DNA from 4 places in the Mesorhizobium sp. WSM4850 genome. Region 1 is predicted to be linked to each of the others. Evidence: riboswitches for the same ligand, from Rfam matches in the RefSeq annotation. Region 1 holds a riboswitch; each other region holds the start of a gene.
The links. Region 1 has a riboswitch for cobalamin ahead of AC0L2Z_RS05140 (aromatic ring-hydroxylating oxygenase subunit alpha). Riboswitches for the same ligand answer to the same signal wherever they lie in the genome.
Positions count from the first base shown of each region.

Region 2: it holds a riboswitch for cobalamin, as region 1 does, so the genes downstream of both, metE (5-methyltetrahydropteroyltriglutamate--homocysteine S-methyltransferase) here and AC0L2Z_RS05140 (aromatic ring-hydroxylating oxygenase subunit alpha) in region 1, are expected to answer to the same signal.
Region 3: it holds a riboswitch for cobalamin, as region 1 does, so the genes downstream of both, AC0L2Z_RS16705 (ABC transporter ATP-binding protein) here and AC0L2Z_RS05140 (aromatic ring-hydroxylating oxygenase subunit alpha) in region 1, are expected to answer to the same signal.
Region 4: it holds a riboswitch for cobalamin, as region 1 does, so the genes downstream of both, AC0L2Z_RS05940 (DUF1636 family protein) here and AC0L2Z_RS05140 (aromatic ring-hydroxylating oxygenase subunit alpha) in region 1, are expected to answer to the same signal.

Region 1 covers NZ_JBVVPV010000002.1:432,660-439,748, forward strand. Annotated here, with positions in the region: gene AC0L2Z_RS05125 (molybdopterin-dependent oxidoreductase) at 1-550, shown strand, start outside; gene AC0L2Z_RS05130 (FAD-binding oxidoreductase) at 547-1,293, shown strand; gene AC0L2Z_RS05135 (FAD-binding oxidoreductase) at 1,303-2,433, opposite strand; gene AC0L2Z_RS05140 (aromatic ring-hydroxylating oxygenase subunit alpha) at 2,457-3,704, opposite strand; cobalamin riboswitch at 3,817-4,019, opposite strand; gene AC0L2Z_RS05145 (DUF680 domain-containing protein) at 4,521-4,727, shown strand; gene AC0L2Z_RS05150 (DUF680 domain-containing protein) at 4,795-5,019, shown strand; gene AC0L2Z_RS05155 (DUF680 domain-containing protein) at 5,094-5,330, shown strand; gene AC0L2Z_RS05160 (ABC transporter ATP-binding protein) at 5,520-6,632, opposite strand; gene bglA (beta-galactosidase BglA) at 6,658-7,089, opposite strand, start outside.
Region 2 covers NZ_JBVVPV010000042.1:55,574-62,662, reverse strand. Annotated here, with positions in the region: gene metE (5-methyltetrahydropteroyltriglutamate--homocysteine S-methyltransferase) at 634-2,979, opposite strand; cobalamin riboswitch at 3,095-3,293, opposite strand; gene AC0L2Z_RS28410 (adenosine kinase) at 3,689-4,681, opposite strand; gene metK (methionine adenosyltransferase) at 4,791-5,966, opposite strand; gene AC0L2Z_RS28400 (serine hydroxymethyltransferase) at 6,021-7,089, opposite strand, start outside.
Region 3 covers NZ_JBVVPV010000015.1:66,063-73,151, reverse strand. Annotated here, with positions in the region: gene AC0L2Z_RS16720 (EAL domain-containing protein) at 1-1,244, opposite strand, end outside; gene AC0L2Z_RS16715 (FecCD family ABC transporter permease) at 1,680-2,696, opposite strand; gene AC0L2Z_RS16710 (ABC transporter substrate-binding protein) at 2,726-3,673, opposite strand; gene AC0L2Z_RS16705 (ABC transporter ATP-binding protein) at 3,670-4,482, opposite strand; cobalamin riboswitch at 4,571-4,771, opposite strand; gene AC0L2Z_RS16700 (AraC family transcriptional regulator) at 5,037-5,867, shown strand; gene AC0L2Z_RS16695 (bifunctional helix-turn-helix transcriptional regulator/GNAT family N-acetyltransferase) at 5,967-6,902, opposite strand.
Region 4 covers NZ_JBVVPV010000003.1:4,539-11,627, forward strand. Annotated here, with positions in the region: gene cobW (cobalamin biosynthesis protein CobW) at 1-938, opposite strand, end outside; gene AC0L2Z_RS05940 (DUF1636 family protein) at 935-1,369, opposite strand; cobalamin riboswitch at 1,408-1,612, opposite strand; gene AC0L2Z_RS05945 (winged helix-turn-helix domain-containing protein) at 1,884-3,083, opposite strand; gene AC0L2Z_RS05950 (NADH-quinone oxidoreductase subunit A) at 3,418-3,783, shown strand; gene AC0L2Z_RS05955 (NuoB/complex I 20 kDa subunit family protein) at 3,774-4,355, shown strand; gene AC0L2Z_RS05960 (NADH-quinone oxidoreductase subunit C) at 4,361-4,963, shown strand; gene AC0L2Z_RS05965 (NADH-quinone oxidoreductase subunit D) at 4,973-6,163, shown strand; gene AC0L2Z_RS05970 (hypothetical protein) at 6,166-6,537, shown strand; gene nuoE (NADH-quinone oxidoreductase subunit NuoE) at 6,560-7,089, shown strand, end outside.

The sequences.
Region 1 (7,089 bases):
GCCGGGGCAATATCTCGAGCAAGGGTTTCCGGTGCTGTCGGCCGGGCCGACGCCGCGTGTGCGCACTGAGGACTGGTCGTTCACGCTCAAGCACGGACCACGGCCGATCAAGACGTGGAACTGGACAGAGTTCAACGCGCTGCCTTTGACCAAGATGACGCGCGACATCCATTGTGTCACCGCGTGGACCAAGTTCGACACGGCGTGGCAGGGTGTGCTGGTCGACGATATTCTGGCGGATGCCGGCATCGAGCCACCGACGGCCTTCACGCTGGCGCTGTCCTTCGACGGCTATACAACCAACGTGCCGACGCAGGATCTCACCGCCGGCAAAGCGATGGTGGCGCTGCTTTACGAAGGCAAGCCGATCACGCCGGACCATGGCGGCCCGGCGCGGCTGCTGGTTCCGCATCTCTATTTCTGGAAGTCGGCCAAATGGCTGAACGGGCTGCAGTTCACCGAGCGCGACGAGCCGGGCTTCTGGGAGCTGCGCGGCTATCACATCTATGGCGACCCGTGGCGCGAGCAGCGCTATACGGGCGATCCATGAGCGACGGGCCGGCGGCGCAGTCGCCCTGGCAGACGGTGACAATCGCCCGCATCGAAAAGCGCACGCCGCGCGTCACCAGCTTTTTCCTCCAACCGTCGCGGCCCTTCGCCTATCGTGCCGGGCAGCATGTCGATGTCAGGCTGACGGCGCCGGACGGCTATCAGGCGCGCCGCTCCTACTCAATCGCCTCGGCGCCGGAAGCCGGCGAGACGATCGAACTGGCGATCGAAAGGCTCGATGATGGCGAGGTCTCACCCTTCTTCCACGATATCGCGGCGGTCGGCGACGAGGTCGAGTTGCGCGGCCCGCTCGGCGGCCACTTCGTCTGGTCCGACAGCGACGGCGGCCCGCTTCTGCTGGTCGGCGGCGGGTCCGGCGTGGTGCCGCTGATGGCGATGATCCGCCATCGCGCCGCGCGCAGATCGGCGGTGCCCGTGGCACTGGTATTTTCCGCACGGGTCTGGGACGAGGTCATCTTTCGCGACGAGCTGATCGACCTCCACGCTCGCCGGGACGGCTTCGATCTGGTGTTGGCGCTGACCCGCGAGCCGGCCCGGCGCCCGGCGGACTATTCACGGCGGATCGACGTTGCGATGATGGAGCAATCGATGCTGAGGCTGCCCGCACCGCCAAGGTTCGCCTTTGTCTGCGGCTCGAATGCCTTCGTGTCGGCCGCCGCCCAGGCGCTGATCGATGCTGGCGTTCCGGCAAGCCTCATCCGCACCGAGCGCTACGGGGTTTAAGCTCCCCGGTCAGGCGTCGATCTCGAGCTCCGTCAGCGGCTTCGAACAGCAGGCAAGGATGAAGCCGTCGTCGATCTCGTGATCGAGGATGCCGCCATTGTGGCTCATCTCGACTGTGCCCGAGACCTTTTTCACCTTGCAGGTTCCGCACAGGCCGAACTCGCAGGCTGCGGGAATTCGTACGCCCGAAGCGCGCGCCGTCTGCAGCACGGTCTGGCCGGCAACGCAGTCGGCATCGATATCCGAAAGCGAAAAGCGGATCGGAGTTGCGGCCTCGGCAGGTACCTCGACCCCGCCCTCTGCCGGCCCACCCTTTGCCGGCCCACCCTCTGCCGGCGAACCGAACGGGGCCGGTATTTCCTCCACCGCCGGGGCCGCAAAGCTCTCCTGATGGTAGTTGGCCATGTCGAAGCCGGCCGCCTCCAGCGTCTGCCGCACGGCGCGCATGAACGGGTCGGGGCCGCAGCAGAAAATTTCGCGCTCGCGAAAATCGGGCGCCAGCAGCGGCAGCCTTATGGCGTCGATCCGGCCCATATGGCCGAACCAGCCCTCACGGCTGGACCGCTCCTCAATCATGAACCCGAGCGTCAGGCCCGGCATGCGGCTGCCGAGCAGCTCGAGCTCCTTGCGGAAGATGATCTCCTCGGGCGTTCGCGCGCAGTTGACGAAGCCGACATCTGTCCATGGCGCGCAATCGTTCAGCCAGCGCAGCATCGACATCATCGGCGTCACGCCGGAGCCGGCCGAAATGAACAGATACTTGGCCGCTGGATGGCTGTGCAGCGAAAAGTCGCCCGCCGGCCCATAGGCCTTCACGTGAACGCCGGGTTTCAGATTGTCGAACATCCAGCGGGTGCCGAGGCTGCCGGCCTGCGCCTTCACCGTCACCGCGATCGAGAACGGCCGCGACGGCGAGGACGACAGCGTATAGGTCCGCATTAGCGGGCCCTCGGTGGTCGGCAGTTCCAGCGTCACGAACTGCCCCGGTCTGTAGCGGAACCAGGTCTGGTTGTCAGAGCGGAAGGTGAAGGTCTTCACCTCAGGCGCCTCGTCGCTGACGCTGATGACTTCCAGCACCTGGAGCCTGTCGTTCCAGGGCGCCATCTCGTCGAGATGGCGGTAGAGGCCAAGGTCCGTCATCGCATTCATCCCCTTGATCTCGTTCAGGCGACGCTGCGCAGCGCCGGCCGCCCGACCTCGGCAAGGCGCGGCCCGATGAAGGAGGCGTACCATTCGACAAACTGGATGACGCCGCCCTCATGCAGTTCCGAATAGGGGCCGGGCTCATAGGCCGGCGACAGGATGCCGAAGGCGTTTTCCTCGACGATGCGACGGTCCTGATCGTTGGTCTCGGTCCAGACATGGGTGAGTTCGGCGAGGTCGTAATCGACGCCTTCGACCGCGTCCTTATGGACAAGCCATTTGGTGGTGACGGCCGTTTCCGTGGCACTGATCGGCAGCACGCGGAAGGTGACGGCATGATCGCCGAGGATATGGTTCCAGGTCGTCGGATAGTGATAGAGCAGCAGCGAGCCGATACGGTCGGTCGAAACGCTGTCGGAAAGGTTCTTCTTCACCGCGCGTCTTCCCGTCATCGTGTAGCTGACGGCGTCGCGCAGCAGCGGCGCGCGGGTGGCGCGATACTGCCCGGCCGGATCGATGCGGAACTTGCTCGGCAGGCCTGCCGCCTCGCATTTCGCCCAGTGCGCGAGCATCTCCGGATCGCTGTCGGCGCCCTGCACCCCGGTCACCGTCGGCGCTTCCGGGAATGTCTTGCAGAGTTCCGGATGGTTGCCGGCGCAATGATAGCACTCGCGGTTGTTCTCCCAGACGAGCTTCCAGTTGCCCTTCTCGACGATGGTCGATTCGAAGGCGACTTTTGCCTCGCGCAGCCGGTGCGGCAGGAGGTAAGGCTCGATCATGGCTCGCATCGGCGCGAAGTCGACCGGCTCGTTGGCCAGGCAGATGAAGATGTAGCCGCCAACGCTTTCGCAAGCCACCGGCTTCAGGCTGAACTGGCTCTTGTCGAAGCCGTCTGCCATCTGGCGAGCAAACAACAGCCGGCCGTCCAACTCGTAGGTCCACTGGTGATAGGGGCAGACCAGCTTCGCCGCAGTGCCCTTGTCGGCATTGCAGACACGGCTGCCGCGATGCCGGCAGGAATTGTGGAAGGCATTGATCTTGCCTTGCTGGTCGCGGACCAGCACGACCGGATAGTCGCCAATCTGGGCGGTGATATAGCTGCCAGCTTTCGGCAACTCGCAATCGTGGCCGATGAACAGCCAGTCGCGATACCAGATCAGCTCCATGTCGAGCTTGAAGAAATCTGGATCGGTGTAGAAGGGCTGCTCGAGCGAATAGCCTTGCCTGCGGCCGTGCAAGAGCCTCAGCATGTCGTTGCGCGCGTCCATGTCCTGTCCTCGTGTAAGGACTGAACTGGTGGTGATGGAGGGAGGATCGGCCGCAGACCGGCGACAGGGCCGACATGCATCATCCACCTCTTGACCGCCCACCGCGATCAGTCGAGTCTAAAAATCTCGGGCTGGTTTCCGGGCTCTGGAGTGTCCTTGCGGACTCATCGCGACACCTTCCCAGGCTTGTGGCCCAGTGGTCTCCCGTTGCGACTTGAACTCCACCACCGTTGCGGGGGCAGCACCGGGTTCTGACCGGCTTCCCAATTCTCCGCTTCGTCGTCACCAAGCGGCACCTGAGATGGCGTGATCTAATCATGCCGGCCGGCTGACTGTCGGCATGAAAGCGACATCGTATCCATGCGGCGCGACACCGCCGGCGAAACCTGCAGGTTTATATCTGCAGGGCTGAAACCCACTTTTCGGCGGCCACTGTCGGCTGCTGTGACATCGAATCTGACCCGCGGCGGAGATCAGGAAAGTTAACAGTTTACCAAAGTGACTATTAGCCGCTTCTAAAATCGAACCGAACGGTTCGTTTCTGTTGACAGCGTGCAGCACCCTGTGAACGCAGATCCGCCAATCCGTCAAATCATGAATGGCTAATTTTGAATAAGATATTGAAAACAAACCATAAAACCATGGTAGCAGATGCCTCTGGTACAATTTCAAGGTGTAGATTCTTGGTCCACACGGAACAACTTCGTGATTGGAATCCGCCGAATGGCCTTCCCACATCGGGGCTGTCCGAATGACGCGCATCCTCCCAAGACACGCCGCTAGGCGGACGGAAGACTAAGATACTGGAGTACTAAAATGAAAAAGATCGCTCTTGCTGCCGTCGCCGCTCTGGCCATCACCGGCAGCGCCTTTGCCGGCAGCGACCATTATGGGTCCAACGCCGCCAACCAGCCGACTGCTGCGATCGACAGCTCGTATACGGCCTCTGTCCAGACGCCGGCTCACGCTGAAAAGCAGCCCGTTGGCCCGGGCGCCGACCGCAACCTTTTCGGCAACAATTAACAGCTGGTCCCAAACAGCAAAGTGGCGGTCCGCCGCTCGGGATCTGAGGAACTCAGGAGTATTTGAAATGAAGAAGCTCATTCTTGCCACCGCCGCCATTGTGGCCATCTCCGGCGGCGCTTTTGCCGGCAGCGACAACTTTGGATCGAACGGTGCCAACCAACCGGCCGCCGCGGTCGACAGCAACTCGTACACGGCTTCGATTCGGAATTCGGCTTCGGCGCAGAATCCGGTTCCGGCTCACGAGAAACCCGTCAACGGCAGCGACCGTAACCTGTTCGGCAACAACTAACAGTTCGTTCCAACAGCGGCGGCGGCATTTGCCCGCCGCGCTGGTGGAACCAAGAAAATCCAGGAGTTTTGAAAATGAAGAAGATCGTTGTTACCGCCGCCGCGCTTTTGATTGCTGCCGGCAGCGCTTTTGCCGGTAGCGACAACTTTGGCGGAACCGACATCAACAAGCAGGCGACCATCAACGTCGACAACACGCAGACGTCTTCGGTACGCAATACCGGCTCGCCGGTCTACAAGCTGCTCAACTCGTCGGGCGACTTACAGAAGTCCGCCCCGCAGGGCAGCGACCGGAGCCTGTTCGGCCGCTAGCGCATCGGCCCGAAAATCGGTTCGATTTTCGGAAAGCACGATGCGCAGCGTTAAAGTGTTAGAGCGTACTTTTGTGCGTCCACTTGGACGCACGTCGCTCTAACAGCGACCGGAACGCACAAGAGCGGCGGGCTTTGCCCGCCGCTCTTGTTTTTGGGTCACCAAACTCCATCAGTTCGGCTGCCGCTCTCAGGCTGCCTTTGCTTCCGCTTTGTGGAGCGTGAATGAATGTCCGTCGGCATCGAAAATATGCAGGTCGCCGGCATCGGCATTCAACCGCAGCGCAGCGCCGCGCTTGACCTCGACATTGCCTGGCAGCTTGGTCACCAGCGGCAGGTCGGCGCGGCCGATGTCGACATAGACGAGCTGGACCTCGCCGAGCTGCTCGACATAGTCCACTGTTCCCTCGAAAAGATAATCGGCGCCGGTGGCGATCGTCAGATCCTCCGGCCGCACGCCGAAGCTCACCGAAGCGCCCGTCGCCGAGGCCGGCGTGGCGATCGGCACCGTCGCCTTGCGGCCGCCGACATGGCTGACGATGGTCGGGTTGCCTGATTTGTCGATCGTGGCCGGCAGGATGTTCATGGCCGGCGAGCCGATGAACTGGGCGACGAACAGATTGCCGGGTCTCTTGTAGAGCTCCATCGGCGTGCCGACCTGCTCGATATGGCCCTCCTTGAGCACCACGATGCGGTCGGCCAGCGTCATCGCCTCGACCTGGTCGTGGGTGACGTAGATCATCGTTGTAGCAGGCATCGATTCCTTGAGCTTGGCGATCTCGATGCGGGTGGCGACGCGCAGGGCCGCGTCGAGGTTCGACAGCGGCTCGTCGAACAGGAAGACCTTGGGGTTGCGCACGATCGCGCGGCCGATGGCGACGCGCTGGCGCTGGCCGCCCGACATCGCCTTGGGCAGGCGGTCGAGATATTTGGTCAGCTGCAGGATTTCCGCCGCCTGGCGCACTCGCTTGTCGATCTCGGCCTTGCTCTCCTTGCCGATCTTCATCGAGAACGCCATGTTGTCGTAGACGGTCATGTGCGGATAGAGCGCATAGGACTGGAACACCATGGCGATGCCGCGCTTCGACGGCGGCACGTCGTTCACCACCTCGCCGGCGATCTTGAGCTCGCCGGAGGTGATTTCCTCAAGCCCGGCGATCGACCGCAGCAAGGTCGACTTGCCACAGCCCGAAGGGCCGACGAAGACGATGAACTCGCCCGACTTTATGTCGAGGTCGATGCCGTGGAGAATGTTGAGATTGCCGTATGATTTCTTCACTTGCCTTAGCGTGACATCGGCCATGGGTTCCCTCCAGTGAACTGCAAATTCAATCGATACGCCCGAACCAGGCGCCGTAGCCGCCGAGGCGGATAAAGCGGGCGTCAGTCTGTCCCGAAAACCCGTGCCCCGGCAAGGGCTGCAGCGAGCGTCCGCCGAGATCGACTTCGGCCGGTCGGCTGCCGAGATTGAAGGCGCAGACGATCTGCTCATTGCCCTGGCGGCGCGTGAAGGCGACCGTATCGCCCTGGCTTTCGATGAACTCGATGTCGCCCTTGGCCAGCGCCGGATGCAGGCGGCGGAAAGCGAGAAAGCGCCGGTAGTGTTCCAGTAGCGAGCTGTCGTCGCCCTGCTGCACATCGACCGCCTGCGAAAGGTGCTTGGCAGGCACGGGCAGCCAGGGCTTTGCCGTGGAGAAGCCGCCATTGCCGTCGGCGCCATTCCAGACCATCGGCGTGCGGCAGCCGTCGCGGCCCTTGAA
Region 2 (7,089 bases), on a different contig from region 1:
CGCCGCTCCTCCGGTAGCCTGCACAACGAAAAAGGTACGCTCGGAGAGCGCACCTGAGATCCTTGGACCGATCGTAATGTTGGCGGCTGCCTTTGTGTCGAAGCAACATTCCACCGCGGTCCATGCCCTTGGAAAAACTCTGTTTTCAGCGAACCTCAGCAGAAGCGGAGCAAACCCCATGCCAGATGCAGCCAAGTTTCAATTCAAGCGATGAGTAATGGTCGCAGCTTGCGGCTGGGCGGTATGGCTATTTTGTCGATTGTCCGCCACATGCGACGCATTCCCTCGATACCGATGCTCTCGATGGTCGATCTCGCCGCCGATATCTCGATGATGCCGGTGCTCAGGCGAGACCGCCAGCTTTGGCCCCTCGTGTCTGTTGACCGCTGGCGTTATGAGAGGCTGAAGCTCACGGACAAAAGCCGCCTTCCTCCATTTCGTGGTCGAAGTCATCCGTCCTTCGGACCAGAAGCGCTTCCCGGATCCTGCCCGCCGCTGGGCCGTCGAGCGGACCTTCGGCTGGACGACAAGGGTGGGGACTCGCGCGCGTCGACCGACCTGTGCGCGGCTTTTCGATGTCGTCCTTTCTGCTTTGAAATTGTCTGCGAAGCCCGCTGGTCACATGTTTGCCGGTCACAGTGGCCCAGCGACCTGCGCCCGCTCTTTCTCCCGCAGCGCGCATGCGGCAGCGACCATGTTCATGAGGGCAGGCCGGACCTCCTCCCATTTCCTTGTTTTGAGGCCACAATCCGGATTCACCCACAGTTGGCCGTCCAACAGTCGCGCGCGGGCAAGTTGGGCGAGATGTAAAATCTCGCCGACTTCCGGGACACGTGGTGAGTGAATGTCGTAGACGCCAGGACCGATGTCATTCGGATATTTGGACTTCGTGAAGGCGTCTAACAGTTCCATTTTGGAGCGCGACGTCTCAATCGAAATTACGTCCGCGTCCAGTTCAGCGATCGAGTCAATGATCTCATTGAACTCCGAATAGCACATGTGGGTGTGAATTTGGGTCGCGTCCTCTACACCCGTCGAGGCGAGCCGGAAGCATTCGACAGCCCAGCCCAGATAATGTTTCCAGTCGGACTTCCGCAGGGGCAAGCCTTCGCGAAACGCGGCCTCATCGATCTGGATCACCCTTGCGCCAGCTTTTTCGAGGTCGGCCACTTCATCGCGGATGGCGAGTGCGATCTGGCGGCAGACCTCGGCGCGGGGTACGTCGTCGCGCACAAAAGACCAGTTAAGAATCGTCACTGGGCCAGTGAGCATGCCCTTCACCGGCTTTTTCGTCAGCGATTGGGCAAATTGCCACCAGAAGACCGTCATCGGATTGGGCCGCGATACGTCGCCGAAGATGATGGGAGGGCGCACGAGCCGCGAGCCGTAACTTTGCACCCAGCCATGCTGGGTGAAGGCGAGGCCGGACAACTGCTCGCCGAAATGCTGCACCATATCGTTGCGTTCGAACTCGCCATGTACCAGCACGTCCAGCCCGATCTCCTCCTGCCAAAGGACCGCCGCCTCGGTCTCCTTCTTCAGAAAGGCCTGGTAGTCGATATAGCTCAGCCGGCCCTTCGCATGAGCGGAGCGTGCCCTGCGCACCTCGGGCGTCTGCGGGAAGGACCCGATGGTCGTCGTCGGGAACGGCGGCAGGCCGAGCGCGTCAGCCTGGACTTTGGAGCGCTTGGCAAATGCGCTCTTTCGTTGCTTCATCACGCCGTCAATGCTGCTAACACGCCCGCGGACGAGCGGATCATGGACTTTTGTCAACATTGCGCGCGCGGCGGCCGCCTCTTCATAAGCCTTCAGCGCGCCTGCTACACCCTCCCTGCCTTCGGACAAGGCTTGGGCCAGCACGAGCAGCTCTTCAGTCTTCTGGGCGGCGAATGCCAGCCACGAACGAACGTCTACATCGAGCGCGGTCTCCATCCGCAGGTCCATCGGCACATGAAGCATCGAGCAGGAAGGCGCAATTTCGACGCGGTCCAGCGGCCAGCCGGCAATGACCGGCTTGATGCGGTCGAGAATTGCAGACAGGTTCGCGCGCCAGACATTGCGGCCGTCGATCAGGCCAAGTGACAGCACCAGATCCTTCGGTGCAAGCCGACCAACCGTCTCCAACTGCTCGGGAGCGCGCACGAGGTCGAGATGCAGGCCCGCCAGGCCCAGCGAAAGCGCGGTCGCCAGATTGTTTCCCAGCGGCCCGAAATAGGCAGCCAGCATAATTTTCAACTTGGGCGCGGCTTTCGACAGCTGCCCGTAGGTGAATTCGAAGGCAGCTCGTTCGTTCGGGCTAAGGTCGAGCACAAGCGCCGGCTCATCAATCTGAACCCAGTCGGCCCCCGAGAGCTCCAGCCTCTGCAGGAGTTGCTCGTAGACGGGCAGTAGGCGCGGCAGGAGCGCTATGGGATTGAAGCCCTGGTCGGGAGACTTCGCCAGCTTCAGGAAGGTCACCGGTCCAAGGATGACCGGGCGTGTATGGGTGCCGAGCTCTTTTGCCTCCAGAAAGTGATCGACTGGTTTCGTCGACGAGAGGGCGAAGGTCTGATCGTCGCCCAGCTCCGGCACGATGTAGTGGTAGTTGGTGTCGAACCATTTGGTCATTTCCATCGCGGTTACGCGCTGCCCCTGAACTGCATGCCCGTGACCGGCCCGTCCGCAACCCGCGCTATCGCCTTGCGTCCCGCGCGCCATCGCGAAGTAGATGTCGAGCGGGACCTCGCCGCCCGTCCAGCCGTAACGAGCTGGCACGGCGCCGACCATTGCTGCGGTGTCGAGCACATGGTCATACAGTGAGAAATCGTTCGACGGGATTTTCGACACGCCGCGGTCGCGCTGCTCGCTCCAGCTGGCGGCACGCAGTGCCTTCGCCGTCGCCAGAAGGTTGGCAGCAGAAGATTTTCCGGACCAGTAGCTTTCGAGCGCGAATTTCAGTTCTCGCCGGCGACCGATACGCGGCACGCCAAGCGTTGCTATGGGAACTTGCTGGGAGACATTCATTCCATACCCCGATGGTTGGGGCGGGGCCAAGGAAGGCGTTAGCAGGCCGGCATCAACGCCGAGCTGCCGCGGCCACCAGACACCCCGCCCGTGGACGTTGTTCGCCGTGGCAGGTCTCCTGGCTCGCGGGTCACAGCCTCTGCCCCGTCTTCCCGGGGCAGTTCGCCCCAGTGACATTGGTGGGTTGGCTCGCCGCTTACGTTGCGGGGGCAGCGCCGGCATTGCACCGGCTTCCCTCTTAGCTCCGCTACGGCAACACCTTGCGGAGAACCACGACCCGCAGACGATCGCAGCCGCTCGCATTGCTGTCAATGCCGTATAAAGAAATGTTTATGTGCTTATGTGAATTGTTCGCCTGCGGCGTGTTTGCAAGTCTCATGTCGCCGTCGAGCTGAGCCCTTCTGCGCGACTCTCCGCTGTGTGCAGACTGTGGCTCGCCCCTCGGGCAATCTGCCTTTTGTACGATCCCGTCTCAAAACGACTTCGTCAAAAATGGCTCGTGTTGGCCATTCATGATCGGGCGGCAGTACTGGCCCGAAGTGCGACAACGTTCCTAAGCCTGCAAAATTGAAATTTGGAGAAAAACCGCCATCCTTCACGCAGGCACGCGACATTTCGATTTACACGCGCTTGTCTGGACAGCCTGCACAACGGGAAGGTGGGCAGCACTTCGCGGAAATGCCCCCTACAGCAACCCCGCCTGCTCAGCCTCTCGTCGCAGATTCTGCCGTGGCCTGGGGCCGATCTGCTGGATCACCAATCCGGCCGCCAGTGAGCCAAGGTCGCCGCAGGTCTGCAGGTCGCGGCCTTGCGTGTATCCATGCAGGAAGCCGGCGGCATAGAGATCGCCGGCACCCGTGGTGTCGACCAGTTCCTTGATGGCGGTCGCCTTGATGACCACGGTCTCGTCCCCGCGCACGATCACCGAACCTTTTTCCGAGCGGGTCACGGCGGCGATACGGCAATCCTTGCGGATCTGCGCCAGCGCCTCGTCAAACGACGATGTCTGGTAGAGTGACTTGATCTCGTGGCTGTTGGCAAAGACGATATCGACCGTGCCCGAACGCATCAGTTCGAGGAACTCGTCTCGGTAGCGATCGACGCAAAACGAATCCGACAGGGTCATCGACACTTCGCGGCCTGCCGCGTGCGCCAGCATCGCCGTCTGGCGGATTGCTTCCTTGGCGCGCGGCGGATCCCACAGATAGCCTTCGAAATAGGTGACCTTGGCGCCAGAGGCCTTGTCGGCCTCGACATCCTCCGGCCCGAGCTCGACGCAGGCGCCGAGATAGGTGTTCATCGAGCGCTCGCCGTCAGGGGTGACGAAGATCATCGAGCGCGCCGTCGGCGGCTCGCCCTTGAGCGGCCTGGTGTCGAAGGCGACGCCCTGCGCGTGGATGTCGTGGGCGTAGATTTCGCCCAGCGCATCGTTGGAGACCTTGCCGAAGAAAGCGGCGCGGCCGCCGAAGCTGGCGACGCCGGCCGCCGTGTTGCCGGCACTGCCGCCGGACGCCTCGATCGCCGGACCCATGCGGCTGTAGAGCAGCTCGGCGCGCCTTGTGTCGATGAGGTTCATCGCGCCCTTGATGATGCCGTTGGTCTCGAGGAATGCCTCGTCGCACTGCGCGATGATGTCGACGATGGCATTACCGATACAAAGCACGTCATATTTCGACATCAGTGTCTCCGCCAAAAAGCCGAGCCGGCTTCTCGCCACGCCGGGGCCGGCGTGTTTTTGGCGAGTGTGGAATGGGTCGCCCTATGCCGACGCATCCAATACCCGCGCATCACGCAGCTGCCGGTCCTGCCTCACGCAACAGGTCGTCAGCTCTGTCCGTCTTTTCCCAGGTGAACTCCGGCTCTTCGCGGCCGAAGTGTCCGTATGTCGCGGTCTTGCGGTAAATCGGCCGTAAGAGATCAAGCGCCTTGATGATGCCTTTCGGCCGGAGATCGAAAAGCTCAAGGACGGCGCGCTCGATCCTTTTTTCATCAATCTTTGCGGTTCCGAATGTATTGACGAGGATAGAGACCGGCGCGGCCACACCGATCGCGTAAGCAAGCTGAACCTCGCACACCTCCGCCAGTCCGCTGGCAACGACGTTTTTTGCGACGTACCGCGCCGCATAGGCGGCCGACCGATCAACCTTGGACGGGTCCTTGCCCGAAAAGGCACCGCCGCCGTGACGCCCCATACCGCCGTAGGAATCGACGATGATCTTGCGTCCGGTGAGACCGCAATCGCCGCGCGGCCCACCGACCACGAACCGGCCTGTTGGATTGACCAGGAACCTTATCCCCGTCGTATCCAAGTCGTGGGGCAAGACCGGCCTTATGATCTCCTCAATGACGCCTTCGCGGACCGTGGCTTGTGAGACCTCCTCGTCATGCTGCGTCGACAGGACTATGGTATCAAGCGCTACCGGGCGCAAACCCTCATAACGGACGGATACCTGTGATTTAACGTCCGGGCGAAGCCAGCCAAGGCGTCCGGTTTGGCGCACCTCTGCCTGTTTTTTTGTCAACTCGTGAGCAAGTTGGATTGGCAACGGCATCAATGTTTCGGTCTCGTTGCACGCGTACCCGAACATGAGGCCCTGATCCCCCGCTCCATGCTCGAGATCTTGCCCTCGTCCCTCGTCGACGCCCTGGCTGATGTCAGGCGACTGCTCGGTCAAGGCCAAGATCACGGCGCAACGCCGGCCGTCAAAGCCGATCGCATCGTCGTCATATCCAATGTCCAAAATGATATCGCGGGCAACTTGGCTGTAGTCGATCTGCGCGTGGCTGGTGATCTCGCCAGCCAGAACGACCATCCCTGATTTCACCAACGCTTCACAAGCAACGCGAGCCTTGGGATCCTTGCGAAGGATCGCATCGAGCACGCCATCTGAGATATTGTCGGCCATCTTGTCGGGATGTCCAGCGCCGACGGATTCGGAAGAGAACACGAATTTTCTGGTCATGGGATTTCCTCGCTTCAAACGTTGGAAATAGATGTGACAGTTGATCAGGCCGTCTTACCTGTCGGAGATGCCCGGCACGTCGAACGCAGCGCAGAAGTCGGCAACGTCTCTGCGCACGCGGGCATGGACGTCCGAATCATCGGGCTGGCGGCAAACCAGGTCGATGAAAGCGGCAATCTGCAGCATTTCCGCCTCGCGCATGCCCACAGACGTCACTGCTGGCGTGCCTAACCGAATGCCGCTGGTGAGCGCGGGATGGCGCCGGTCCCCCGGCACCATGTTGAAATTCGTAATGATACCTGCTTGCGACAGACGCTCGGCATAGGCTTTCCCAGACAGCGGCCGGTCCCGAAGATCAAGGATCAGCATGTGATTGTCAGTGCCCCCCGTGACGAGTTCATAACCTCGCTCCAGAAGGGCCTGGGCCAGAGCCTTGGCGTTGTTGACGATCTGCTGACCGTACACACGGAAGGATGCATTCCCTGCTTCGTGCAGAGCGACAGCTAGCGCGGCAATCGTATTCATGTGCGGTCCGCCCTGGAGGAGAGGGAACACGGCACGGTCTATGCGTTTGGCCAGATTGTGTTTGCTCTTGGAATGGTAGAGCGCCTGATAGCGGTCTTCATTCCTTGACAAGATGAAGCCACCGCGGGGGCCGCGGATCGATTTGTGAGAGGTGCTGGTGACAACATCGCAATGGCCAACGGGATTCGGATGCGCTCCTGCGACAATGAGGCCGCTGATGTGGGCGATGTCGGCTACCAGATAGGAGTTCACCTCCGAAGCAATGTCGGCCATTGCCTCATAGTCAAAGATGCGCGGATAAGCAGTTCCGCCGACCCAAATGAGCTTCGGTCGTTCGCGTTTGGCCGTCTCGCGCAAGCGGTCATGGTCAATCTGCTGCGTCTTTTCGTGCAGCCCGTACGGAACTCGCTGATAGTCAGTGCCAGAGAAGTTGACGGCCCAACCGTGCGTCAGATGCCCGCCGCCGGGGAGGGTCAAGCCCATCATCTTGTCTCCCGGACACAACAGCGCTCGACAGACAGCCTGATTGGCCGGCGAGCCGGAATAAGGCTGCACGTTGGCGTGTTCACAGCCGAATAGCGCCTTCAATCGCTCGATG
Region 3 (7,089 bases), on a different contig from region 1:
GACAGGATCGGGGTCGACCAGCACGAACGGTAGCCATAGGCCGCCGCCAATTCGCAGTGATCGTGCCAAAGCGGGTCGTGCATGATGTCCGCGACAATGACTGGCTCGCGCCGGTAGGCAGCGGTTCCGCAGGATCCCATTTTGGGGCCGACGGCGATCCCGTCGATGGCGCTCGTATAGGCCTTTGCCAAGCTCGGCGCGGCGCCGTGCCGCAAGTGGCTGCCATCCTTGTCGAGCAACAGGACGGAACCGAATATCCCCGTCAACTGAGACTCGGCGAGGCGCATGAGGCAGTCGAGCACATCTTCGAGCGGGGCGCTCGTCGCGATCATTTCCAGTATCTGCGCCTGCCCGTCTCGAAGGGTGTCCGCTTGCTTGCGGGCGGTGATGTCGTGGGCGATGCCGACCAGACCGAAGATATCGTTTTGAACATTGCGCAACGGCACCTTCGTCGACGAAAACCATTTGCCGGCGCCTGACGCATCGACAACGAACTCTTCCTCATCGATCATCGGCTGTCCGCTGCGCAGCACGCCTTGCTCGATGGCGCGAAACTTCTGCGCAAGGTCGGGGGCATGAAGATCGGAATCGGTCAAACCGATCATGTCACTGGTTTTGGCCTTGCCGCTGTCGGAAGCAATGGCCCTGTTGGCGACGACGAAGCGGCTTTCGGTGTCCTTCACCCACAGGTAGTCGGGCACCCAGTCGATCAGCGTTTGCAGCGAGATGCGCTCGTCGACGATCAGGCGATTGGCGGTGAGTTCCGTTATGTCCTCATGCGTGGCCACCCATCCGCCGTCAGGCATCGGCTGATGGCAGATCTGAATTGTCCGGCCGTCGGTGAGATTGGCGGTCCAGTTTCTCAGGGTCGTGCCCGAATTGACCGCTCGGGCGAATGCGAGATAAGCGTCGCTGGCCATCGCGGATGTCCCGGCAGCGATGCGGCGTTCGACGATTTCGCCCAGCGTCCGGCCGGGGCGCAAGTGTTCGGGCGCGATGCGGTAAATTTCCGCATAGCGGCGGTTGCACAGGATCAGCCGTTCAGCGGCGTCGAAAAAGCAGATGCCTTGCGAGATGTTGTCGATCGCCGTCTCGAATCGCAGCGCCTGTTGCTCGAGTGTTGCGATCGTAGCCCTGAGTTCGCGCTCGAGCGTCTCGTACGAGGAGCCCGCCAGTTTCGCCAGCGTGGCAAGCTCGGTCGATTCGGGCGCCTGGGCGGCTTGCCTCGATGATTTCGTGACCAAACACAGTTCCTCCGGTTCGGCGCCTGGCGCAAAGCAAGGAAAGCTCGCTGCAAGCTAAGCGACCGCATAGTGGTCCAGATATACTAATGGCATGTGAACCGGGTCGATGCCGGGGCATGGCGCAGTTCTTGCCTTCTCCCCTTGTGGGAGAAGGTGGATCGGCGCGCAGCGCCGAGACGGTTGAGGGTGCTGGCCGGAGCGCTGTCGGTTCCAAGCTGGAGCACCCCTCATCCGGCCGCTTCGCGGCCACCTTCTCCCACAAGGGGGCCCACAAGGGGAGAAGGTGGAGCCAATCTCGTGCAGGCCCATCGCACATGATGGCCGATCCTGCCGGTGAAAATCTCGACGGGCGGTTCGGCGCGCTGCGCCGGTCCCAGAGGTCAGTCCAAAGACTCGGCATTGTGCCAGAAGCCGGCAAGTGTGCATGGCAGCCCATCATGAACGATTGCGAATGAGCATGGTGACCACGAAGAAAGCGCCGACCGAACTGGTGATGATGCCGATCGGCAGTTCCTGCGGCGGCAGCAGCGTGCGCGCCAGAAGGTCACTTGCTAGCAGCAGCACCGCTCCGAAGAGGGCGCAGCTTGCAATCAGGCGCAGATGCAACGGGCCGGCCAGGGGCCGGGACAGATGCGGGATCATCAGCCCGACGAAACCGATGACACCTACGACCGAGACCAGGATCGCCGTCGAGAAGGCAGCGACGAGAAACGCCGTCCTGCGCATCCGCACAACCGGCACGCCGAGGCTTTCGGCAGCATTCTCGCCGGCCAGGAAGGCGTCGAGCTTGCGATGGTTCCACAGGCCATAAGCAAGAATGGTGCACGCGCCAAGAGCAGCCAGCCCGACATTGTCCCATCGCGCTAGGCCGAGCCCGCCCATGGTCCAGAACAAAACCGAGTGAGCGGCGCGCTGGTCTCCGGCGAAGACGAGATAGTTGGTCAGGGCGATGAACATGAACGAGACGGCAAGCCCGGCCAGTATCAGCCGTTCGGGGCCTTGCCCCCTCACCCGCGAAACCAGCAAAAGCACGATGCCGGCGGCCAAAATGCCGCCGGTGAAGGCGGCAACCGGCAACGTCCAGATGCCGAAACGGTCGCCAAAAATGGTGATGACGGAAACAGCGCCGGCCGCGGCACCGGAGGACAGCCCGAACAGGAATGGATCGGCGAGATCGTTTCGGGTTACCGTCTGCAGCAGCGCGCCGATGACGCCCAGCCCTGCGCCGACACAGATCGCCATGATGGTGCGCGGCAGCCTGAGATCGACGACAATCTTGGCAACCGGGATCTTGGCGACCGGGATATTGCCGACTGAGCCGGGCACGAGGTCTCCGTCCAGCCCGGCCGCATGTCCGAGCGCAGCAATCACGTCGCTCAACCCTATGACTGTCGATCCATAGGCGATCGACAGCAGAGCAAGAGCGGCGATTGCTGCCGCTCCTGCTGCCATGGCCAATTCGAACGCCCTGTGGCGCAAGCTCAGAAGGCTTCCGGGTGCATCGCGCTGGCGATCTTGCCGATCGCCTCGATGTTAGCAGGTCCGGGCGTCAGCTCGGCATAGCGCAGCGCGACGAAGCGCTCGCTCCTGACCGCATCGGTCTCCTTCATTGCCGGATGGACTTTGAGGAAGTCGAGCAGTTTCCTGTAACCGCCGCCGTCCTGGTAGTCGAGCAGGATCAGGAACTGCGGATTGCGGGAAGCGACCGTTTCCCAGTCCGTGTTGCCCCAGTTCGTCTGCATGTCGGCCATGATGTTGTCGCCGCCGGCAGCGGCGATCATGGCGCTGGGGATCGCGAACTTGCCTGATGTGAAGGGTTTGTCTTCGCCGGAGTCGTAGAGAAACACCCGCGTCCGCTCGCGGTCGCCGGCCTTTGCCGTGATATCGGCGAGTTGCGCTTTCCAGCCTGAAACGAGTTTTTCCGCCTTGGCTTGCTTGCCGAAAATCCTGCCCAGCTTTTCGATGTCGCCGTAGAGCAGGTCCATCGAGGCGGCGGGGCGGTTGTTGTCGAGATGGACGCAGCTTTCCGTCAGCACCAGCGTCTTGACGCCGTGCGGCGCCAGCGTATCTGGCGTTACCTCGCCGCCCGGCTTCATACCGTAATACCAGCCGGCGAAGAAGAAATCGGGCTCGACCGCGACCAGGTTTTCGAGCGCCGGGTATTTCGGCGCAAGTTCAGGGATCGCGCCCTGCTTGGCCTTGAATTCCGGACCGACCTTGTACCATCCGGTGATGCCGGTCAGGCCGACGATCGACGGTTGCAGCCCCAGCGCGAAGGCCATCTCGGCCATGTTCATATCCTGGATGACGGCACGCTTCGGCGCGGCGTCGAACGTCAGCGGCGTACCGCAGCTGTCGACTGTTACCGGGAAAGCGAAGGCGGTCTGGGCAAGCAGCAGAGAGGCAAAAGACAGTGCGAGGCGTTTCACGGATGTTGCTCCTTGGTTAGATCAGAAGAGGCACGGTTCGGGACTTCGAACACCGTGAGTTCGCGGTCTTCGGTCGGATGGCGCAGCCGAAGCACGTCGACGCCGAAAATCTCGCGGATCAACTGCTTGGTCAGCGCCTCGCGCGGACCGGCGAGTGCCTGCAGCCGGGCCTCGTTCATCACCGCGACCCTGGTGGCAAATGGCGTGACCAGCGACAGATCATGCAGCACCGCCACGACGGTCATGCCAAGCTGCGATACGAGTTCGAGAAGTTCGCTGCGGGCGCGCGGATCGAGATGATTGGTCGGTTCATCGAGGAACAGGATTTTCGGCTCCTGGGCGATGGCGCGCGCCAACTGGGCGCGTTGCCGCTCACCACCCGACAGCGAGCCGATCGTGCGGCCGAGCAGCGGCAGCAGGCCAGTTCTGCGAAGCGCTTCGACGACGACGTCGCGTTGCTCGCTCCTGCGTCGCCAGCCGGCATGCGGGACCCGCCCAAGTCCGACGTAGTCGATCACGGCAAGCCGCGGATCGGGCTGATCGGTCTGGCCGACGACCGCCATGTGCAGCGCCCGCTCGGCGGCCGGAAATGTCTCCAGCCGGCGTCCGGAAAATCTCACACCTCCCGCGCTCGGACGCAGCGTGCCGCATAGCATGCGCAGCAGCGTCGTCTTGCCGGCGCCGTTGGGACCGATGATGGCGAGGCGGTCTCCCGCCGCGACGGAAAGGCTGACCGCACTGACCAGGCGCTGGCCATTCGCCGTGGCGCTCAGTTCACGCGCTTCAAGAAGAGGCTGGCAGGCATCCAACTTACCGTCACTTTCTCAAATGGCGACGGAAGGAAGCTGGACCGGCCGACAAGACCGATGTCCACGTCTCCTCCCGGCACACCCCGTCCGGTCAACTCGTGCGATGGCAGGTCTCCTGGCTCGCGGGTCCTTGCGCCATCCTGCCTTCCCAGCCTTGGCCAGTGGCATTTCGGATTTTGCTCGCCGCTTACAGTTGCGGGGGCAGCCACGGCCTCGATCCGAAGATCTCACCGTGTTCCCTTTTCACCCCTCGCCTTTCGGCTTGGGGACCATCAGTCAGCCACCCTAGTTTTCCGCCAATCCCAGCGCAATAAATTTCCGGGTTCCGGAGTGCCCCGCGAGCAATGGTCTTGTCAGAACGAGCATACCGAATCTCGTAATGTAATAACGTTACTACTTAAAAGACAACGCCTGCGCCTGTCAACCCCTTCGCCCAACGCTTTCGGCTTGCCGATCACCGTCGCATTGCGCGGTGCGCAATTTCGATCAAACTGCCTCCACCAGTAAGCGATACCATGACCTGGCCAATGCGCAGTCCCACAGCGAGGAGCCATATGAACCCGACCGAGAAAGCGCTGTGGTTCGTCGAAAGCCATCTGCCGGAGGCCATCTCGCTCGACGATGTCGCCAACAGCAGCGGCGTGTCGCGCTTTCACGTGACGCGGGCTTTCGGTGCGGCGACCGGACGTTCGGTGATGGGCTACCTGCGTTCTCGCCGCCTGACCGAGGCGGCGCGCAGGCTCGCCGCCGGCGCACCGGACATCCTCTCGGTCGCGCTCGACGCCGGCTATGCCTCGCATGAGGCTTTCACCCGTGCCTTCCGCGACCAGTTCGGCACCACGCCGGAACTGGTGCGCGCGCAAGGCTCGCTCAAAAACCTCGATCTCGTGGAGCCGATCCTGATGGACCAGTCCTTCCTCACCAATCTCGAGCCGCCGCGTTTCGAAACCAGCCGGCCGTTCCTCATCGCCGGTCTCGGCGAGCGCTACAGCTGCGAAACCAGCGCCGGCATCCCGATGCAGTGGCAGCGGTTCGGCCCCTATATCGGCAACATTCCAGGCGAGGTCGGCGACGTCGCCTATGGCGTCTGCGTCAACGGCGACGATGCAGGCAATTTCGACTATATCGCCGGCGTCGAGGTGTCCGATTTTTCGGACCTGCCGAAGGAGTTTTCGCGCGTACGCGTGCCGATGCAGAAATACGCCGTGTTCGCCCATCGTGGCCACATCTCGACCATCCGCCGCACGGTCAACACGATCTGGAACAAATGGCTGCCGGCCTCCGGGCACAAGATTGCCGACGCGCCCGAATTCGAGCGCTACGGCCCCGAATTCGATCCGCGCAGCGGCAATGGCGGGCTGGAAGTCTGGATACCGGTCGGGTGAGGAAGGGCCAGTTTTCAACTTGTGTTGGAGACTAGTGTCGAGGCGCTCCGCCTTATCTTGCCTACTCCCCTTGTCCCACAAGGGGAGTAGGGAAAGACGCTACAACTCCAGGTTCCAGTTCTGGCCGACCAGATCCTTGCCGAAGGCGTGGTGGCGTTCCTGATTGGCCAGCTTGAACCCGGCCGCCTCGTAGATGCGGCGCGCTGAGGTGAGCACGTCGTTGGTCCACAGCGTCAATTTCTTGTAGCCCTTGGCACGGGCAAAGCGGATGCATTCCTCGACCAGCCGCCTGCCGATGCCGAGACCGCGCGCCGAGGGTTCGACGTAGAGCAGGCGCAGCTTCGCCACCGCGTCCGACTGGCGCACGACGAAGACCGAGCCGACGACTTCCCCTTCCCGCTCGGCGATCCAGCTGCGTTCCCATTTCGGATCGTAGGATTTGGCGAAAGCGCCGAGGATTTCGGCGACCAGCGCCTCATAAGTTTCGTCCCAGCCATATTCCTGCGCGTAGAGCAGGCCCTGGCGATGGATGATCCAGCCGATGTCGCCGACCTGCAAGGACCGCAGCATGTAAAGGACCTTGGGCTCTGCACTCTCGCCCAGTAGATGCTGCACCGTCTGCATCGCCTTGACCAGCCTGTCCTGTTCCGGTGCGGAAAGCCGCTCGAGCAGGGCCGCGACCTGATCGTGCGAACCCTGGTTCAGCGGCGCGAACGCCGCTCTTCCCGCCGGCGTCAGCGCAATCGACGAGCGCCGCGCATCGGCTCGCGTCGCCACGCGCTCGACCAGACCACGCTCCTCGAATTTTTTCAGCAACCGGCTGAGATAGCCGGGGTCGAGACCGAGATCGCGCGCAAGATCGGTGGCGGTCAGGCCATCGCGATGCGCCAGTTCATAGAGCACCCGAGCCTCGGTCAGCGAGAAGGCGCTTTTCAGCAGCCCTTCATCGAGCAGCCCGATCTGGCGGGTGTAGAAGCGGTTGAAGCCCCGCACCGCATCGATCCGCTCCCTGCCGGGTTGATGATGAATCGTCATGGCATCTCCTGCCAGCACAAGATCAACCATTTAGTTGACTTAGTCAAGTATCAGTTCGAAGCAGGCTGCGGCTGTCGATCAGCTCACTCAGCGCCTTGACTCTCGCCAGCCACCGGCTTATCTCACCGCCACGTTAGCACTCGCCATTGGTGAGTGCTAAGCGTAGGTCCGGCGCCGCCGGGCTTAT
Region 4 (7,089 bases), on a different contig from region 1:
TCGTAATAGTGGTTGACGCGCGGCCCGACTGCCTGCAGCAACAGCCGCATCGGCTTGCCGCCGACCTCGACGAAGCCTTTTACGCGCAGTACGTTTTCTTCTTCCGCCGCCGTGGCGACACGCAAAGCCAGCTCTTCGGGATTGGCAATCGACGGAATGTCGATGACGAACGAGTCAAAATCGTCATGCTCGTGATCGAGCTCGTCATCGTGGTGGGTCTTGCGGTTCTCGATGTCGTCCTCGACGGCAAGGCCGAGGCCGAGCAGCACGGAGGGATCGACCTTGCCCTGCGAGGCCGGCACGATCTTCACCGCGCGGGCGGCGTGCTTGCCGATGACGGCATTGGCGCGGGCCGAGCCGGCGGCGTCCATCAGGTCGCTCTTCGACAATATGATCAGGTCGGCGCAGGCGAGCTGGTCCTCGAACACCTCCTCGACCGGATCGTCGTGGTCGAGCGTCTCGTCCTGCGCGCGCTGCGCCTGCAGGGCGTCCATGTCGTTGGCAACGCGGCCTTCGGCCAGCGCCGGTCCGTCGACCACGGCAATGACGCCGTCGACCGTCACCCGGCTCTTCACCGTCGGCCACTGGAAGGCCTGGACCAGCGGCTTGGGCAGGGCCAGCCCGGAGGTTTCGATCAGGATATGGTCGACCCTGGGCGTCAGCGACAGGATCTGGTCGAGCGCCGGGACGAAATCGTCGGCGACGGTGCAGCAGATGCAGCCATTGGCCAGCTCAACGATGTTTTCCTCAGGGCAGGTGTCGATGCCGCATCCCTTAAGAATCTCGCCATCGATGCCGATGTCGCCGAACTCGTTGACTATGATGGCCAGCCGCTTGCCGCCAGCGTTTTCGAGCAGATGGCGGATCAGCGTCGTCTTGCCGGCGCCGAGGAAGCCGGTGACGACGGTGCAGGGCACGCGCGAGACGGAAGTGGTCATATCTGGTCCTTCAAAAGGTCGAGGGGAGGGATGCGGGCAACGAGGCCGCGCTTCAGGCAATCGGGGCGGCCGCGCCATGGCATGAGGCCGTCGGTCGAGGTGGCGAAGAGTTTTGCGCCGGTGATGAGATCGGCGCCGCTGGTCGCGGTCAGGTCGCCAAAGACATAGCTCCAGCAGCCGTCGCGCAGGATAGCGGCGCTGAGGCGGCGCTTGCAGTTGCCGAGGCATTCGACGCTGCGGATACGGATGTTTTCGCCAGAGGCGGCGCGGCGCGTGTCTTCGGCCAACAATTCGCCGGCGCGAGGATGGCCGTCGGAGCCGGTCTCGTCACGGCAGGAGGTGCAGACGATCACGGTGACGTCGGCCAGAGCATCATCATCGCCGGACAATACGCCCGCTGTCTCAGCCGAAAAACTGCTGTCGCGTTCCAAATCAGGCTCCTTGCCCGGAAAACCCGCCAGGCGATCGGATTCTTAAGTCCTAGACGGCAGGTCTCCTGGCTCGCGGGTCATCGCCTTCGTGCCGCCTTCCCGGGATTTTTCCCAGTGGTTATCGGCCTTGGCTCGTCGCTTACAGTTGCGGGGACAGCCGCGGATTTGAAATCGAGATTTCGCACCGCATTCCCTCTTGGCTCCTCCCTTTGCCGAGAGGAGACCGTCTGAACCGGATTTAGGCTTGTGGAGGCAGTCGTGTCAACGCATGCTTCCGACACGGCGATGGAAACGCTTCAGAGCAATTTTGGATGTCGGCGCTGCCCCTCATTGCCCTGCCGGGCATTTCTCCCCGTATAGTGACGGGGAGAAAGAACTGGCCGCAACGGCGGCGCCCCCTCCTGCAACGCTGGCGATTGGCGAAACCATCGATGACAGCGTCCCTCTCCCCGTCTCTATACGGGGAGAGGATGCCGGCAGGCAGGTGAGGGGCGGCGCCGACATCGGCAATCCCTTACGAAACCGCGACTTCCGCCAGCGCCTGGCCCAAATCCCCCGCCGGCGTCACCTCGATGCGTTCCAAGCCGAGCCAGCCCTGCATCAGCTTCACTTCCTCAAAAAGTTCGGCGGCGGTTTGCGGCGGCGCGCCGGGCTCGGCATAGGCGGCATGGACGCGCAGCACGCCGGCCGGGCGGTCGGCCTTGACGTCGATGCGCGCCACGATCCTTTCGCCGAGCAGGAACGGCAGCACATAATAGCCGTACTGGCGTTTTTCGGCCGGGGTGTAGATCTCGATGCGATAGCGGAAGTCGAACAGTCTTTCCGTACGTGCTCGCTCGAAGACAACCGGATCGAACGGAGCGAGCAAGGCGCGCGCCTCGATCTTGCGCGGAAAACGGGCATCCCTGTGAAGATAGGCTGGCTTGCTCCAGCCTTCGACGGTCACCGGCAAGAGGTCGCCGGCGTCGACCAGTTCCTCGATGCGGCCTTTGATGTCAGCGGGAGAGAGGCGAAAATAGTCGCGCAGGTCGCCTGCTGTCGCGACGCCGTGGGCGCGGGCGGAGATGCGCAGCAATTCGCGGTGCGCATCCTCAGGTGAGGGCACCGGCAGGGCAAGTATTTCCGGCGGCAGCACGCGCTGCGGCAGATCATAAAGCCGCTCGAAGCCACGACGTGACGCCGTGGTGATGCGGCCGGCCCAGAACAGCCATTCGAAAGCGTGCTTGGCGTCGCTCCAGCCCCACCAGCCGCCGGAGCCTTTCTGGCCTTCCAGGGCGGAAGCGGCGATCGGGCCGCGTTCGACGACCTCGCGATAAATGTCTTCAATGTAGGCGGCGCGCTCGCGGCCCCACTTGGCCAGCCCGCTATACATTTCCTCGCCACGTTCGGCCCGTTCCATGCGCCAGCGCATCAGCGGATAGGTCTCGACCGGCAGAAAGGAGGCTTCGTGCGCCCAATATTCGAAGACTTTGCGCTTGCGCGTCACGGCGGCGTTGTCGAGCAGGGCGAGCGGGTAGGGGCCAAGCCGCGAATAGAGCGGCATATAATGGGCACGCACCACCGCGCTGACGGAATCGATCTGCAGCAGACCGGTCCGGCCAAGCACACGGGCCAGATGGCGGCGATCGGGCGAGCCGTTAGGGCGAGGATCGGCAAACCCCTGTGCGGCAAGCGCGATGCGCCGGGCCATGGCGAGCGAGATTTTTTCCTTCATGCAGACGGCACTCTGTCGGCGTTCGACCAAAGGTGGGAGAGATGATTCCGCACCATGCTAGCAGGGTTCCGGCGGCATCTATGTCAGGAGAGAAAAGTGGAGTAAAAAGCGAAGGAAATCAACAGGAGCGGATTGGACCAGTTTATCCGGATATGCCGTCGAGCACCGTGTTTTGAACAAGGTTTGACTTGCTTCGCCGAAAGCCCTGCGCTAACCCTCGCCGCGTTGCAGCATAGCGCCCCCTAAAACGGTTCAGTGGTTAAACTGTCACGCTTCCGCAAGTGGGTCCGGTGCTGTAATCAGAGTGGATTGGCCGCCAACGGAAAGCTGCAGCATGAACGCATTGTTGAGTTCGTACCTGCCCATCGTCCTGTTCATCGGCGTGGCGCTGGTCGTCGGCCTGGCGCTGCTTGCCGCACCCTTTCTGGTGGCCTACCGCAATCCCGATCCGGAAAAGCTTTCCGCCTATGAATGCGGCTTCAACTCCTTTGACGATGCCCGCATGAAGTTCGACATCCGCTTCTACCTGGTGTCGATCCTGTTCATCATCTTCGATCTGGAAGTGGCCTTCCTGTTTCCGTGGGCAGTGTCTTTCAGCCAGATCGGCATGCTCGGTTTCTGGTCGATGATGGTGTTTTTGGCGGTGCTGACCATCGGCTTTGCCTATGAATGGAAGAAAGGAGCGCTGGAATGGGATTGAGCGACAATTCCGGCACGCTCGTCGCGCCGAAGCCAAAAGGCATTCTCGACCCCAGCACCGGAAAGCCGGTGGGGGCGAATGATCCCTTCTTCCTCGAGATCAACGACGAGCTTGCCGACAAGGGCTTTCTCGTCACCTCGACCGAGGCGCTGATCACCTGGGCGCGCAGCGGCTCGCTGATGTTCATGACCTTCGGTCTTGCCTGCTGTGCGGTCGAGATGATCCACACCTCGATGCCGCGCTATGACTCGGAGAGGTTCGGCGTTGCGCCGCGCGCCTCGCCGCGCCAGTCCGACATCATGATCGTCGCCGGCACGCTGACCAACAAGATGGCGCCGGCGCTGCGCAAGGTCTACGACCAGATGCCGGAGCCGCGCTACGTCATCTCGATGGGCTCCTGCGCCAATGGCGGCGGCTACTACCACTATTCCTATTCGGTGGTGCGCGGCTGCGATCGCGTCGTGCCGGTCGACATCTATGTGCCCGGGTGTCCGCCGAGTGCGGAAGCGCTGCTCTACGGCATCCTTCTGTTGCAAAAGAAGATCCGCCGCACCGGCACGATCGAGCGGTGAGCGCGATGATGAGCCTGAATGAACTCTCGACCTATCTCGGCGAGAAGCTGAGCGGCCGGATCGGCGATGCGGTGCTTGCCTATGGCGAACTCACGATCTCGCTCGAGCCGCACGATCTGATCGAGGTGGTGAGCTTCCTGCGCGACGATCCAAAATGCCAGTTCATCTCGATCATCGACGTTTGCGGCGCCGATTATCCGTCGCGGGCCAAGCGCTTCGACGTCGTCTATCACCTGCTGTCGCCGAAGCAGAATATTCGCATCCGCATCAAGGTCCAGGCCGACGAGGAGACGGTGGTGCCATCGATCACCGGCGTTTATCCCGGCGCCGACTGGTTCGAACGCGAGACCTACGATCTCTATGGCGTGCTGTTTTCGGGCCATCCCGATTTGCGCAGGATCCTGACGGACTACGGCTTCGAAGGTCATCCGCTGCGCAAGGATTTCCCGCTGACCGGTTTCGTCGAGGTGCGCTACGACGACGAAGCCAAGCGGGTCATCTACGAGCCGGTGGAATTGAAACAGGAATTCCGCAATTTCGATTTTCTCAGCCCTTGGGAGGGGACGGATTACGTCCTTCCAGGCGACGAAAAAGCCAAGACGAATTGAGACGCCAAAATGGCTGAAACTTCCGTCCGCAACTTCAACATCAATTTCGGCCCGCAACATCCGGCGGCGCATGGTGTTTTGCGTCTTGTGCTAGAACTCGACGGCGAAGTCGTCGATCGCGTCGATCCGCATATCGGGCTTTTGCATCGCGGCACTGAAAAGCTGATCGAAGCCAAAACCTATCTGCAAGCTGTGCCCTATCTCGACCGGCTCGACTATTGCGCTCCGATGAACCAGGAGCATGCCTTCGCGCTTGCCGCCGAGCGGCTGCTCGGCATCGAGGTGCCGAAGCGCGGCCAATTGATCCGCGTGCTCTATTGCGAGATCGGCCGCATCATGTCGCACATTCTCAATGTGACGACGCAGGCAATGGATGTCGGCGCGCTGACGCCGCCGCTGTGGGGTTTTGTCGAGCGCGAAAAGCTCATGGTGTTCTATGAGCGGGCCAGCGGTTCGCGCATGCATGCAGCCTATTTCCGGCCCGGCGGCGTCCACCAGGACCTGCCGCAGCAGCTGGTCGAGGACATCGGCAACTGGATCGATCCGTTCCTGAAATCGCTCGACGACCTCGACGCACTGCTGACCGGCAACCGCATCTTCAAGCAGCGCAACGTCGACATCGGCATCGTCTCGCTGGCCGACGCTTGGGCCTGGGGCTTTTCCGGCGTCATGGTGCGTGGATCCGGCGTCGCCTGGGATCTGCGCAAGTCGCAGCCCTATGAATGCTATGCCGAGATGGATTTCGACATTCCGATCGGCAAGAACGGCGACTGCTACGACCGTTATCTCGTGCGCATGGAAGAGATGCGCCAGTCGGCGAAAATCATGCGCCAGTGCGTCGACCTGCTGCTCGGCAAGGAAGGCAGCGGGCCGGTGTCGAACCTCGACGGCAAGGTGGTGCCGCCGAAGCGCGCGGCGATGAAGCGCTCGATGGAAGCGCTGATCCATCACTTCAAGCTCTACACCGAGGGGTACCGCGTGCCGGCCGGCGAGGTCTATGCGGCCGTCGAAGCCCCAAAAGGCGAGTTCGGCGTCTATCTCGTCTCGGACGGCACCAACAAGCCCTATCGCTGCAAGCTGCGCGCGCCCGGATTCGCGCATCTGCAGGCCATGGATTTTTTGTGCCGCGGCCACATGCTGGCCGATGTCACCGCCGTTCTCGGCTCCCTCGACATCGTGTTTGGTGAGGTGGACCGGTAGCAATGAACGCGCTTGTCACCGCAGCGGTCCTGACAATGGCGGCCCAAGTTCCTGCTTGGGGCCCCGATGGTCGGCTGCTGTCACGAGACCTGCTGAAGATTGGGTTTGAGCTGGTTGCGGAAGGTGACTTATTGATGGGGCGCACGTTCGAGCGACATGCACCGATGGATGAAGGGATTGTTCTTCATTCCTTCCCGCAGTGCCAGCTGGATTCGTTCGTTGCCCAGGTGCCCAGCCGGCCACGGCCCTATTGTGTCTCCTGGGTTGGCGATCGTTATGACGAATACATCCGCCTGAAGCGCGGGAAAGAAGAGTTTGTGTGCGTGTTAGGGCAATCCGAGAACTGCTATCGCGTCTCCAGCTCGATTCAGTAAGAAACAAATAAAGCGAAACTCCATGTCAGTCCGCCGTCTCGCAGAAGCCAGCCTCCAGCCAGCCTCCTTCGCCTTCAACCGGGCGAATGCGGCAGCGGCGAAGCAATGGATCAACAAATATCCGAAGGGCCGCGAGCAGTCGGCGATCATCCCGTTGCTGATGCTGGCGCAGGAGCAGGAAGGCTGGGTGACCAAGGCGGCGATCGAGACGATCTCCGACATGCTCGGCATGCCCTACATCAGAGGGCTCGAAGTCGCGACCTTCTACACCCAGTACCAGCTCAATCCGGTCGGCACCCGCGCGCATATCCAGGTCTGCGGCACCACGCCCTGCATGCTGCGCGGCTCGGAAGCGCTGATGGATTTGTGCCGATCGAAAATCCATCACGACCAGTTCCACACCAACGACAAGGGCACGCTGTCGTGGGAAGAGGTCGAATGCCTTGGCGCCTGCGTCAACGCGCCGATGGTGATGATTTTCAAGGATACGTTCGAGGATCTGACGCCGGAGCGGCTTGCCGAGATCATCGACCTCTATGATGCCGGCAAGGG